DNA from 3 places in the Vibrio floridensis genome. Region 2 is predicted to be linked to each of the others. Evidence: predicted binding sites of a transcription regulator. Region 2 holds the regulator's gene; each other region holds the start of a gene.
What was found. The regulator PurR, encoded in region 2, represses purine synthesis genes. The targets are predictions, from matches to a motif close to TNANGNAAACGTTTNCNTNA.
Positions count from the first base shown of each region.

Region 1: purL (phosphoribosylformylglycinamidine synthase) is a predicted target of PurR. The motif match lies at 1,936-1,955, and genes of this name have one in related genera.
Region 3: LZU85_RS04180 (formate--tetrahydrofolate ligase) is a predicted target of PurR. The motif match lies at 1,689-1,708, and genes of this name have one in related genera.

Region 1 covers NZ_JAKGCY010000006.1:183,728-187,017, forward strand. The annotation lists gene mltF (membrane-bound lytic murein transglycosylase MltF) at 213-1,799, opposite strand; gene purL (phosphoribosylformylglycinamidine synthase) at 2,097-3,290, shown strand, end outside.
Region 2 covers NZ_JAKGCY010000002.1:99,962-103,251, forward strand. The annotation lists gene LZU85_RS04815 (TfoX/Sxy family DNA transformation protein) at 24-617, opposite strand; cyclic di-GMP riboswitch class I at 733-821, opposite strand; gene purR (HTH-type transcriptional repressor PurR) at 1,017-2,021, opposite strand; gene torD (molecular chaperone TorD) at 2,330-2,977, opposite strand; gene torR (two-component system response regulator TorR) at 3,213-3,290, shown strand, end outside.
Region 3 covers NZ_JAKGCY010000001.1:991,561-994,850, reverse strand. The annotation lists gene LZU85_RS04180 (formate--tetrahydrofolate ligase) at 1-1,668, opposite strand, end outside; gene LZU85_RS04175 (inosine/guanosine kinase) at 1,849-3,153, opposite strand; gene LZU85_RS04170 (CreA family protein) at 3,278-3,290, opposite strand, start outside.

The DNA.
Region 1 (3,290 bases), on a different contig from region 2:
AGGTATTGTTGATGTTGAGAAAAATAAAAAGCGTTTGGGGCGTTCAATTTGAATGTTCTTCAGTTAGCTTATTTTGTTACAAAGAAGCGTTATAAAGAGGGCCAGCATAATTGACGAAACGGTCAGTTTGGCCTAATTCAGGAGAGCGATTTTAGATAAAGTCGTTGCTAAAAAGCAATCGACTTTTACAAAAATCGCTTCCTATGTGGTGGTTATTGGTTGGTCGGTACGTTGCCTTCTGCTTGGCTGACAACCGTATCTTGTGCTAACGAGCCGGTTGCGGATTCACTAACATCATTAACCGCGGCCAACTCTTCATTTTCGAGTGGCGGAATCACTTGAATTTCGCCCTCTTGATCGCTGGCAATTAGAGAGTTTTGTCCTACATGGCCAATGATGCTTTGGTAGTAGCGGCGAATATTCTCAACGTAATTTTTCGCCTCGTCTCCACGGGCATAACCGTAGCGAGTTTGGCTGAAGTACTTTTTCTGTCTTAGCAGAGGCAGCCTTTCTTTCACATCAGCCCAAGAATCCGGATTGGCTCCTTGTTTTTTTGTCAAACGGCGAGCGTCCATCATATGGCCAAAGCCAACGTTATACGATGCGAGGGCAAACCAGATTTTCTCATGTTGGGGGATGGATTCTGGTACTCGCGCGACAATACGGCGCAAATACTCTACACCCCCTCGAATCGATTGTTCTGGATCTAAACGGTTTTTGACGCCGACACTTTGTGCGGTTGGCAGGGTAAGCATCATCATGCCACGAACCCCCGTTGGCGATTTCGCTAACGGGTTCCAATGCGATTCTTGATAAGCCAACGCAGCAATCAAGCGCCAGTCAAACTCGGCAGAATATTGTTCAAACAGCGGTGCCCATTGAGGCAACTTACTGTCTAGCGCTCGAATAAACGCGCGCGTATCGACATAATCGAAGGTACCAATGTGACCAATGTACTTCTCTTCTAATCGAGCAAGCTCACCAGATTGGCTGATGTCCCCGAAGAATTCAATCATCAAAGCATAAAGCGATTCGTCAGGAGAGCGACGAACGAACCAAGATGCAGGTTGGTCTTCGGTGACCTCAAACGCAGTCGCGAGATCGGGATACAAACGCTGCGCAAGTGAGAGCTCAATGGAATCGCTAATCGCAAAGCGCAGTTCGCCTGCTGAAACTCGGCGCAACAAATCGTAGTTGTCGGCATCCGATACAGTGGTGTACTTTAGCTCAGGGTACTCATTTTGCAACGACTTGAGCAAAGTGACATTTTGCGATTGTTTAACGACCTGTAGAGTTTGCGCAGCGGCAAGCTCATTCGACTCCTCGCCATCCGGTGTGGTTTTAGCGTTTTGATATTCAATCAGCTGCTTTAGGTTTCTTGGCCTCAGAGCACCATTCTTGTACACCACCACTTGGCTTACATAGTAATAACTGGGGCCTGGACGAAATTGCTTAATCACGCGTGGGGTTTGGCTTAATCCCGTCGCGACGAGGTCAATATCACCACGTTTTAGCATCGGAAAGAGTTCTGATTGGCGAAATGCCGTTTTGATCTCTAGCCTTACGCCAAGCTCGTCGGCAAATTGTCTTGCCAGCTCATAATCCAAACCGGCTTGACCATCTGGGCCAATGTAGTAAGAGAGTTGATTATTGAGAGTGCCAACACGCAGAACGCCTCGTTGTTTGATCTGATCCAACTCGCTGGCGGGTTTAGATTCAATTTGGCATCCTGCGAGAAAGAGAGAAGTCGCAAGAATAAACAGAGCGTTACGTAGTTGGTGAAGATTAAGTATTGGCATTCAGTCTGCTCTCAAAAATCTGTTGGTCTCTTTATATCAAAGCGCGCAGGGTAGGCAAAGAAAAAGCGAACAGCAGAATTGTACATGTTTTTATTGCTTCCACATTTTGGTTGTATTTCAAATTTGACAAAAAAAGTGACGCAAACGGTTGCTTTTGGTGTTACATCACAAAAACAATTGCTATATAATGCGCCCGCAACAGAGAGGTGCAATCGGCATAAGTTCGAAGTAAAACAGTATAACCCACTGAATTTATTCCAATATCACCTTAATCAATTGCATAAGAGACCTAAGCACATGAGAATTTTGCGTGGCTCCCCAGCTCTTTCTGAGTTTCGAGTTAATAAACTTTTGGAACTTTGTCGTGAACAAGATCTGCCTGTCACTGGCATTTATGCCGAGTTCATGCACTTTGCGGATCTGACCTCTGAGTTAGACGCAGAAGCGTTGGAAAAGCTTGAGAAACTTCTAACTTACGGCCCAACTATCGAAGAGCATGAGCCTCAAGGTCTCTTATTGCTGGTCACGCCTCGTCCTGGCACCATCTCTCCTTGGTCATCAAAAGCGACAGACATTGCACAAAACTGCGGCCTTAACGCAGTGAAGCGCTTAGAGCGCGGCACAGCGTACTATGTTGAGTCGTCTTCAGAGCTTTCTAGCGAGCAAATCAACATCGTAAAAAGCATTATTCATGATCGCATGATGGAAGTGGTGTTTACTGATTTGGACGCTGCCTCTGCACTGTTTAGCGTGGCGCAACCAGCCCCGATGACGCAAGTTGACATCCTTTTTGGAGGTCGTCTTGCGCTTGAGGAAGCAAACGTTTCACTTGGCCTCGCACTGGCAGAAGATGAAATTGATTACTTGGTGGAGAACTTTACGAAGCTTGGCCGTAATCCAAATGACATCGAACTGATGATGTTTGCTCAGGCCAACTCTGAGCACTGTCGTCACAAGATCTTTAACGCCGATTGGACGATCGACGGTGTGGAACAGCCAAAATCGCTGTTTAAGATGATCAAAAATACCTTTGAAACAACGCCAGATCACGTGCTGTCTGCCTACAAAGATAACGCCGCGGTAATGACGGGTTCAAAAGTGGGTCGTTTCTTCCCTGATCCTGAAACGCGTCAATACAACTACCATCACGAAGATGCGCACATCTTGATGAAGGTAGAGACGCACAACCACCCAACCGCAATCTCACCATGGCCAGGTGCGTCAACCGGTTCTGGTGGTGAAATTCGTGACGAAGGCGCAACCGGTATTGGCGGTAAGCCAAAAGCGGGTCTGGTTGGCTTTACCACCTCGAATTTGCGTATTCCTGGCTTTGAACAGCCATGGGAAACGGACTTCGGTAAGCCAGGTCGTATCGTCAACGCCCTTGACATCATGCTTGAAGGCCCGCTTGGTGGCGCGGCATTCAACAATGAATTTGGTCGTCCAAACCTCCTTGGTTACTTCCGTACTTACGAAGAGAAAGTGACGTCA
Region 2 (3,290 bases):
AACTCAATAGTCACTTTGTCTTACTATGAAGACAAGTTATTCACTAACTCATCACGTCGTTGTTGAGGGATAACGCTCCAATGCGTCCCTTTAATTGCGCCCTCAAGTGCCCACAACAGCTCTAAGCTGACTGAGCCCGTGTGTGTGTTTTTAATCGCTTGATACGCGCGAGCAGCGCCCTGCGATTCCAACTGTTCTACGGTTTCAATACCTGCCTTCTTCAACATTCGTTCGGTGGCTAAACGTAGGTTAGGGAGGTCTTTAAGTCTATCCGGTTTTGCAGTTGCTTGTTGCTGCTTGTCACTATTTGCACTCTTTAGTGCCTGTTTCGCTACGGACAGAAGCGCATTTTGGTCTTGCCAAAGCGAATCAGAGATCGCGTAGTACTTAGTGACAACTGGAAACCCACGCTTGGTGTAAACGTATGGTTTTAGTCCTTTCTTTTCGAAAAGTAATGTCGATTTTTGATCCGCGCGAATATGAAGCTGGTCTTTGACAACGAGCGCAAACATCGTCTCATCTGCAAAAAGGCCGAACCCGCCAAACATAGAGCGAGACTTTATCGCACCAAGTTGCTCAAAAAGCTTCATTGAATCTTTGAGTATCGGTTTATCCATGATGTGTTATCTCGGTGTAATTACAATTACGCCACCAAATCAGGTCCGAGAGATTAGCAAACCAATGCAAATACAATGTCATTAATGGGTAAACTTGTTGTTATGCATTTTTGCCATCGGTAACCCCGCTACCTACCAAATTATGAATGGTTTAGGCCGGAGGCTTTGCGTCCCACCTTTTCAGATGGTTTGCCCTGTGCGTGACACTTAAAGAATACGATTTCTATTGGAGTAACATCACATTTTGAGATTAAAAGTGTGACATTGCTTCAAGTAATAGCTGCAGTTAAGTGAATGAGTGCTCGATTTTAAGAACTGAACAGAATTTGACTTAACAAATCACTTACTAAGAATAAAAAAAAGCACCCAGACTTGGATGCTTTAGAATATTAGTGTTAACTAATTGATTTTTTTAACTGTGTCGCGAATAACGAGCTCTGGGTGCATTTCAAATATACGCTTATCGTGCTCTTTATCCTTAATACGCTCGAGAAGGATCTCAAATGCATTTTTACCGACACGACGTTTTGGCTGGTGGATTGTTGTCAATGGTGGCGAGAAGTATTCTGCCAACTCGATATTGTCGTAGCCGATCACAGAGATGTCTTCTGGAATACGAAGCCCTAGTTGTTGAAGACGGCTCATCAAACCCAGTGCCATGGTATCGTTGAAGCAGAAGACTGCCGTTGGGCGATCTTGCCACGACGCGATCTTGTCAGCTGCCATCACTGCCGTGTCGCATTCGAAGTTCCCTTCAAGGATCCAATCTTCGTTGACTGTGATATTGGCTTCCTTCATCGCACGTTTAAAGCCTTGGATGCGCTCTTGGCACGCGGCTTTTTCAAAGTGACCACTTAAACACGCAATTTTTGTATGACCATTTTCAATCAAGTACTTAGTGGCCAAGTAGCCACCTTCCTCTGAGTTATCGATAATTTTATCGGCTTGTGAGCTGATTGGGCCCCAGTCCATAATCACTTTAGGAATATCTGCATGCTTATCAAGCATTTCGCGTAGTTCTTCGGTGAGGTCTGAACACATCACCAAAATGCCATCTACGCGTTTTTCCGCAAGCATACGAATGTAATCACGTTGCTTCTCGTAGATACCGCCAGTATTACAAAGAATTAGTGTGTAGCCTTGACGGTAACAGTAGCTTTCTACGCCATCAATCACTTCAGAAAAGAACAAGTTGGTAGATTGCGTAACCAGCATACCAATAGTGCGGGTGGTGTTGCACTTTAAGCTACGAGCCACTGCGCTCGGTGCGTAGTTGAGCTCGTCAACCGCTTTCATGACTTTTTCTTGAGTGGCTTCAGCCACGAATCGGGTTTTATTGATTACGTGAGAAACCGTTGTAGTTGATACGCCAGCGAGACGTGCGACATCTTTTATTGTGGCCATAGGTATTGTCCTGTCCTAGGTTGCCAGTTGAAATGAAGTACATTCGTGGCAACACGGTTTGCTACCTTTCTCCGATTTCGCCTTAAAAGAAGACACACTAGAAAAGCAGCAGCTTAGCTTAAAAAAACACAAAAACCGCTGTGTTTCAGCGGTTTGCATTAAAATCATGTTTTATCGATTGCGGTCTCAATTTTAGACTGTGACGGCAAAGCTGGCAACCTAATCGAACCGCGAAATCTGTATCCGCGTTCACACTTTAGTGGTTAAAGTGTAACCGAGTGTTTGCTCTATTGATAAGGGCGTAATTATTATCCAACTAAATAGTCGCTGTCCAGCTTACAAAATGCGACAAGTAGTTTTATCGCACTGGAATAGAAACCAAATTCATCACATTCCTTTGCACGAACAGCAAAGCTTGGAAGCCAAGAGAGTAACATTTCTTGGAGAAAGTCGTTTTGTTCGACAAACGCTTCTTCCATGTGACGCTCTTGTTCAAGTTCATTGGAGCGAATGATGAGGTTGCCAAGAAAATCGAGCATGATGGCCAAGTGATCGGCAGGTTCATTCAATTGTTGATTGACCTGTACGCCATGTTTTTGAAGCCAAGCGTCCATTTTTTGTGCCGGCTCACCATTAAGCAGGCCATCTTTTGTGAGATAAATTGATGCGTATGGAAGCGCACCGTGTTTTGCGGTTTTCAAAAACAGGTCACAAAAATCCGCGGATAATTCCAGTTGTGCATCTTGACGGTCAACCAGACGATTGAGGGCATCGACAAAGTCATCAATCGATGGACGTAGCGAATCGTTCTCAGCCAATCCAGTTAAAAACGCTCTAATTTCCATGCTTTGATATTTATCGAGCTCTTTCTGTGTCAGTTCTTTGGCAAACAAGCTGGAAAGCCACCAATATATTTCCGCACGTTTTTCATTAAAGGCTTTTATCTCTTGCATCATTTATCGCTCCTAAATCAATCTCCTATAAGTGTAACCAAAAAAAATGAATAGCAATAACGCCTATTGTTAAGAAAAATATAAAGATAATTATGCTTATTAATAGCTTGATATTAAGCTTGTTTTGAATCAATAAAAATCAAGATACTTGCATTTCAAACGAAGTATGACTAGAAATGTTACTAGTTATGAATAGAATGTCTGCCCGTGTAGACAGAAATGACATGAAGTGGTGTAAATGAGCTATCACGTATTAGTCGTAGAAGATGATGTAGTGACTCGCAGTAAACTTGCGGGTTATTTTCAAAAAGAAGGT
Region 3 (3,290 bases), on a different contig from region 2:
CATCACACTTCCTGTCAGGGCATAGACAAACCCTGCGCCGGCGCATAAACGCACTTCTCGGACTGTGATAGAGAATCCTTTTGGTGCCCCTTTGAGTGAAGAGTCGGATGAGATAGACAATGGTGTTTTGGCCATACAAACTGCCAAATGCCCAAACCCTAATTGCTGATAAAGGTCCAGTTGCTGTTCTGCTTCGGTAGTGAACTCAACTTCGCCACAACCATAGCCCTTTTTACAAACCGCGTTAATTTTTTCGCGTAGAGTTTGCTCGGGTTGATACAGCGGCATAAAGTTCACAGGCTCAGCGCACGCTTCGATCACTTCTCTGGCAACTGCTTCCATCCCTTTTCCGCCTTTGGCGAAGCCTTCGCTAATGGCGACACGCACGGTGGTGTCAAACTGATGAATCATCGATTCGAGTTGCATCAATTCTTCATTCGAGTCCTGTGGGAAACGGTTAATGGCTACCACGACAGGCAAGCCATATTTTTTTGCGTTTTCAATGTGCCACTGCAAATTACTAAAACCGGCAACCAGGGCTGGAGAGTCAACAGAAAACAGAGCGTCGGGCAGAGGCATGCCTGGTTTGAGGTCATAAAGGCCAGAATTGGCTTTTAACCCTCTTAGTGTTGCAACAAGCACCACACAATCTGGAGACTTGCCCGATGTGGAGGATTTTATGTTACACGCTTTCTCTAGCCCCATGTCAGATCCGAAACCCGCTTCGGTGACAACGTAACTGGATAGTTTTAGCGCGATTTCATCGGCGATAATTGAGGAGTTTCCATGCGCGATGTTAGCAAACGGACCAGCATGGATAAGGGTTGGGACACCTTCAAGTGTTTGCATTAACGTGGGTTTAATTGCGTCTTTTAACGTTACCGTCATCGCCCCAGCGACCTGCAACTGCTCTGCGGTGACAGGCTCACCTTGAACATTGTAAGCCAGCACGACTTGGCCAATGCGTAAGCGCATATCCTGCAGATTTTTCGAAAGCGCTAAAATCGCCATCAGTTCGGAGGCCGCTGAAATATCGAAACCTTCTTCACGCTCAAAGCCATTGATGGTCTTGCCTGCCTCATTCAAACCCACCATAACTTTACGCAGAGCTCGGTCGTTATGGTCCATCACGCGTTTCCAAACTACGCGACTAGGATCTATTTTGAGTGCTTTTAGGCCAGTGCGAGCTTCAAAGGCTTCGTAACCTGCGCGTTGCTCATGATAAATACGAGCGTCAATGGCCGCAGCAGCCAAGTTATGAGCTGCGGTGACCGCATGAATGTCCCCGGTAAGGTGCAAATTGAGTTCGTCCATCGGTGCAACTTGCGAGTAGCCACCACCAGCAGCACCCCCTTTCACACCGAATACAGGACCCATTGATGGTTGACGAATACAAGCCATGACTGACTGATTCAGTGCATGCAGTCCTTGAGCAAGTCCTATCGTGGTAACGGTTTTTCCTTCCCCTAATGGGGTTGGGGTGATCGCGGTGACTAAAACCAGCTTGCCATCTGCTTTGTCTCTTAGACGTTGTACGCACTTCGCTGATACTTTTGCTTTATATAAACCGTGGGTTTCGAACTCTTCAGCACGAAGCCCCGCTTTTGTCGCTATTTCTGCTATGGCTTGAAGTGGTGTTGTACGGCAAATATCGATATCGGAAAGCATGCAAAACCCTTATTAAACAATCACGCAAACGTTTGCGCTGGCATGATACTCAAATGCTTAACTGAGTAAAGTATTATATAGTCCGAGCTGTGCTACAACGTAGTCTAATTTGATAAATATTGGTTTAGATCAAAAAGAAAAGGCTGCAAATTTGCAGCCTTAATAGTATTTAGTACGGAATTATCTATCCCAGTAAGCTTCTTCCAAGCTGTCTTCGCGCTCAGGTAATGCACGAGATAGGCGAGGGGAGTGCTGGGTCAAGACTTCATAGCTCACTCGGTTTGCATATTTACAAATTTGCGACAAGGACGAATAAGTAAGGCAAATATGCTGGTGCTTTTCTGAGTTAGGTACATTTTTAATATGGAATGCGTTTGAGGCCATATCATGCAGTAGGGCTGAAAGCGCACCATCGCCAGCGCCATTGGTATTTTTAATTTCTGCAGGGCCACCAAGGTAAGGGCCGATGTGTGAATACACTCGAATTGGGTCTTTGCAATCGCTACGACGCATCGCACGGCTAAACTCATACAAGTTAAACCCTTCAATCTCGCCTTGATAAAGATCGTGAGTGGTTTCGCGTTTTGCATCTTCGTCTGTATAGCCTGCCATGTAAAGGCCATCAGGGCCGGCAGTACACAGTACTAAATCAACCCAATCCAATGCTTTATCAGCGGCTTTGAGAGGATCTGATTCACCTGTCAGTGCTTGACCTTCCTCTTCATTCATTGCCACAACCGTGATGTTTTCACGAATGTACTCTTGCCACCACTCAGGATTCCCTTCAATGACGTACTTTGTGCCTAAGGTCAACACAACAGGGACTTGATGCTTTTTGGCATATTCAATGGCGCGTTGCACCGCTTGAGGCATCGGATCTTCTGGCTTTCCACGCATTAAGTACGATGAAACAACCAGAGCGGCGGCTTTCTCGAAGACTTCCTCCGGAATGCTCTCTGGTGCCAGTTTATTCATGTGACCTTCGTTGATGGCGAAGGTACGCTCACCATCTTCTGAAATCAGTGTGTAACAGCGACCAATTGGCCCATCAACGGTTTGCAGGTGGTTGAGATTCATACGCGAAGATGTGCGGCATAAATAACGGTAGGCGTATGAACCAACTTGGATGTTTTTCGACATCACACCCAGCAACACGGATTTGCTGTCGGCAAGTACCGAGTAATTGTGAAGCGTATTACCAATCGTATCACCTGGGTATTGGTGAGTGATCAAACCGCGTTCTACGAGTTCTTCATATAATGCGTCCGCTTTGCTTTCTTCAAGAACTAGCGAGTGTCCTTTGCTTAAATCATATTTTGCTAAGAATTCATCGTCCACACGAGCTTCGATATCGACAATGGTCTGGCCTACGCCAACAATGGTTGGACGGTAAAGTTTTGGTGCTACTTTGAGCTCAGAAACAAGTGGATCTCGAGTGTTGGTAGGGAAGTAATGTTTAGATTTTCGCTGACCAGGAAACTTCATACTAGTGATTGCTTGAGGAAAAAGGAGGCGCATGATATCACAGATTTTTTGAAACAAGGCTATTTTGTTGCTTCAAAAGCTGGCCGAGTAAGTTTTGCTCGGCCAAGCGAAGTTCAAAAGGAAACTACTGTGTTGTC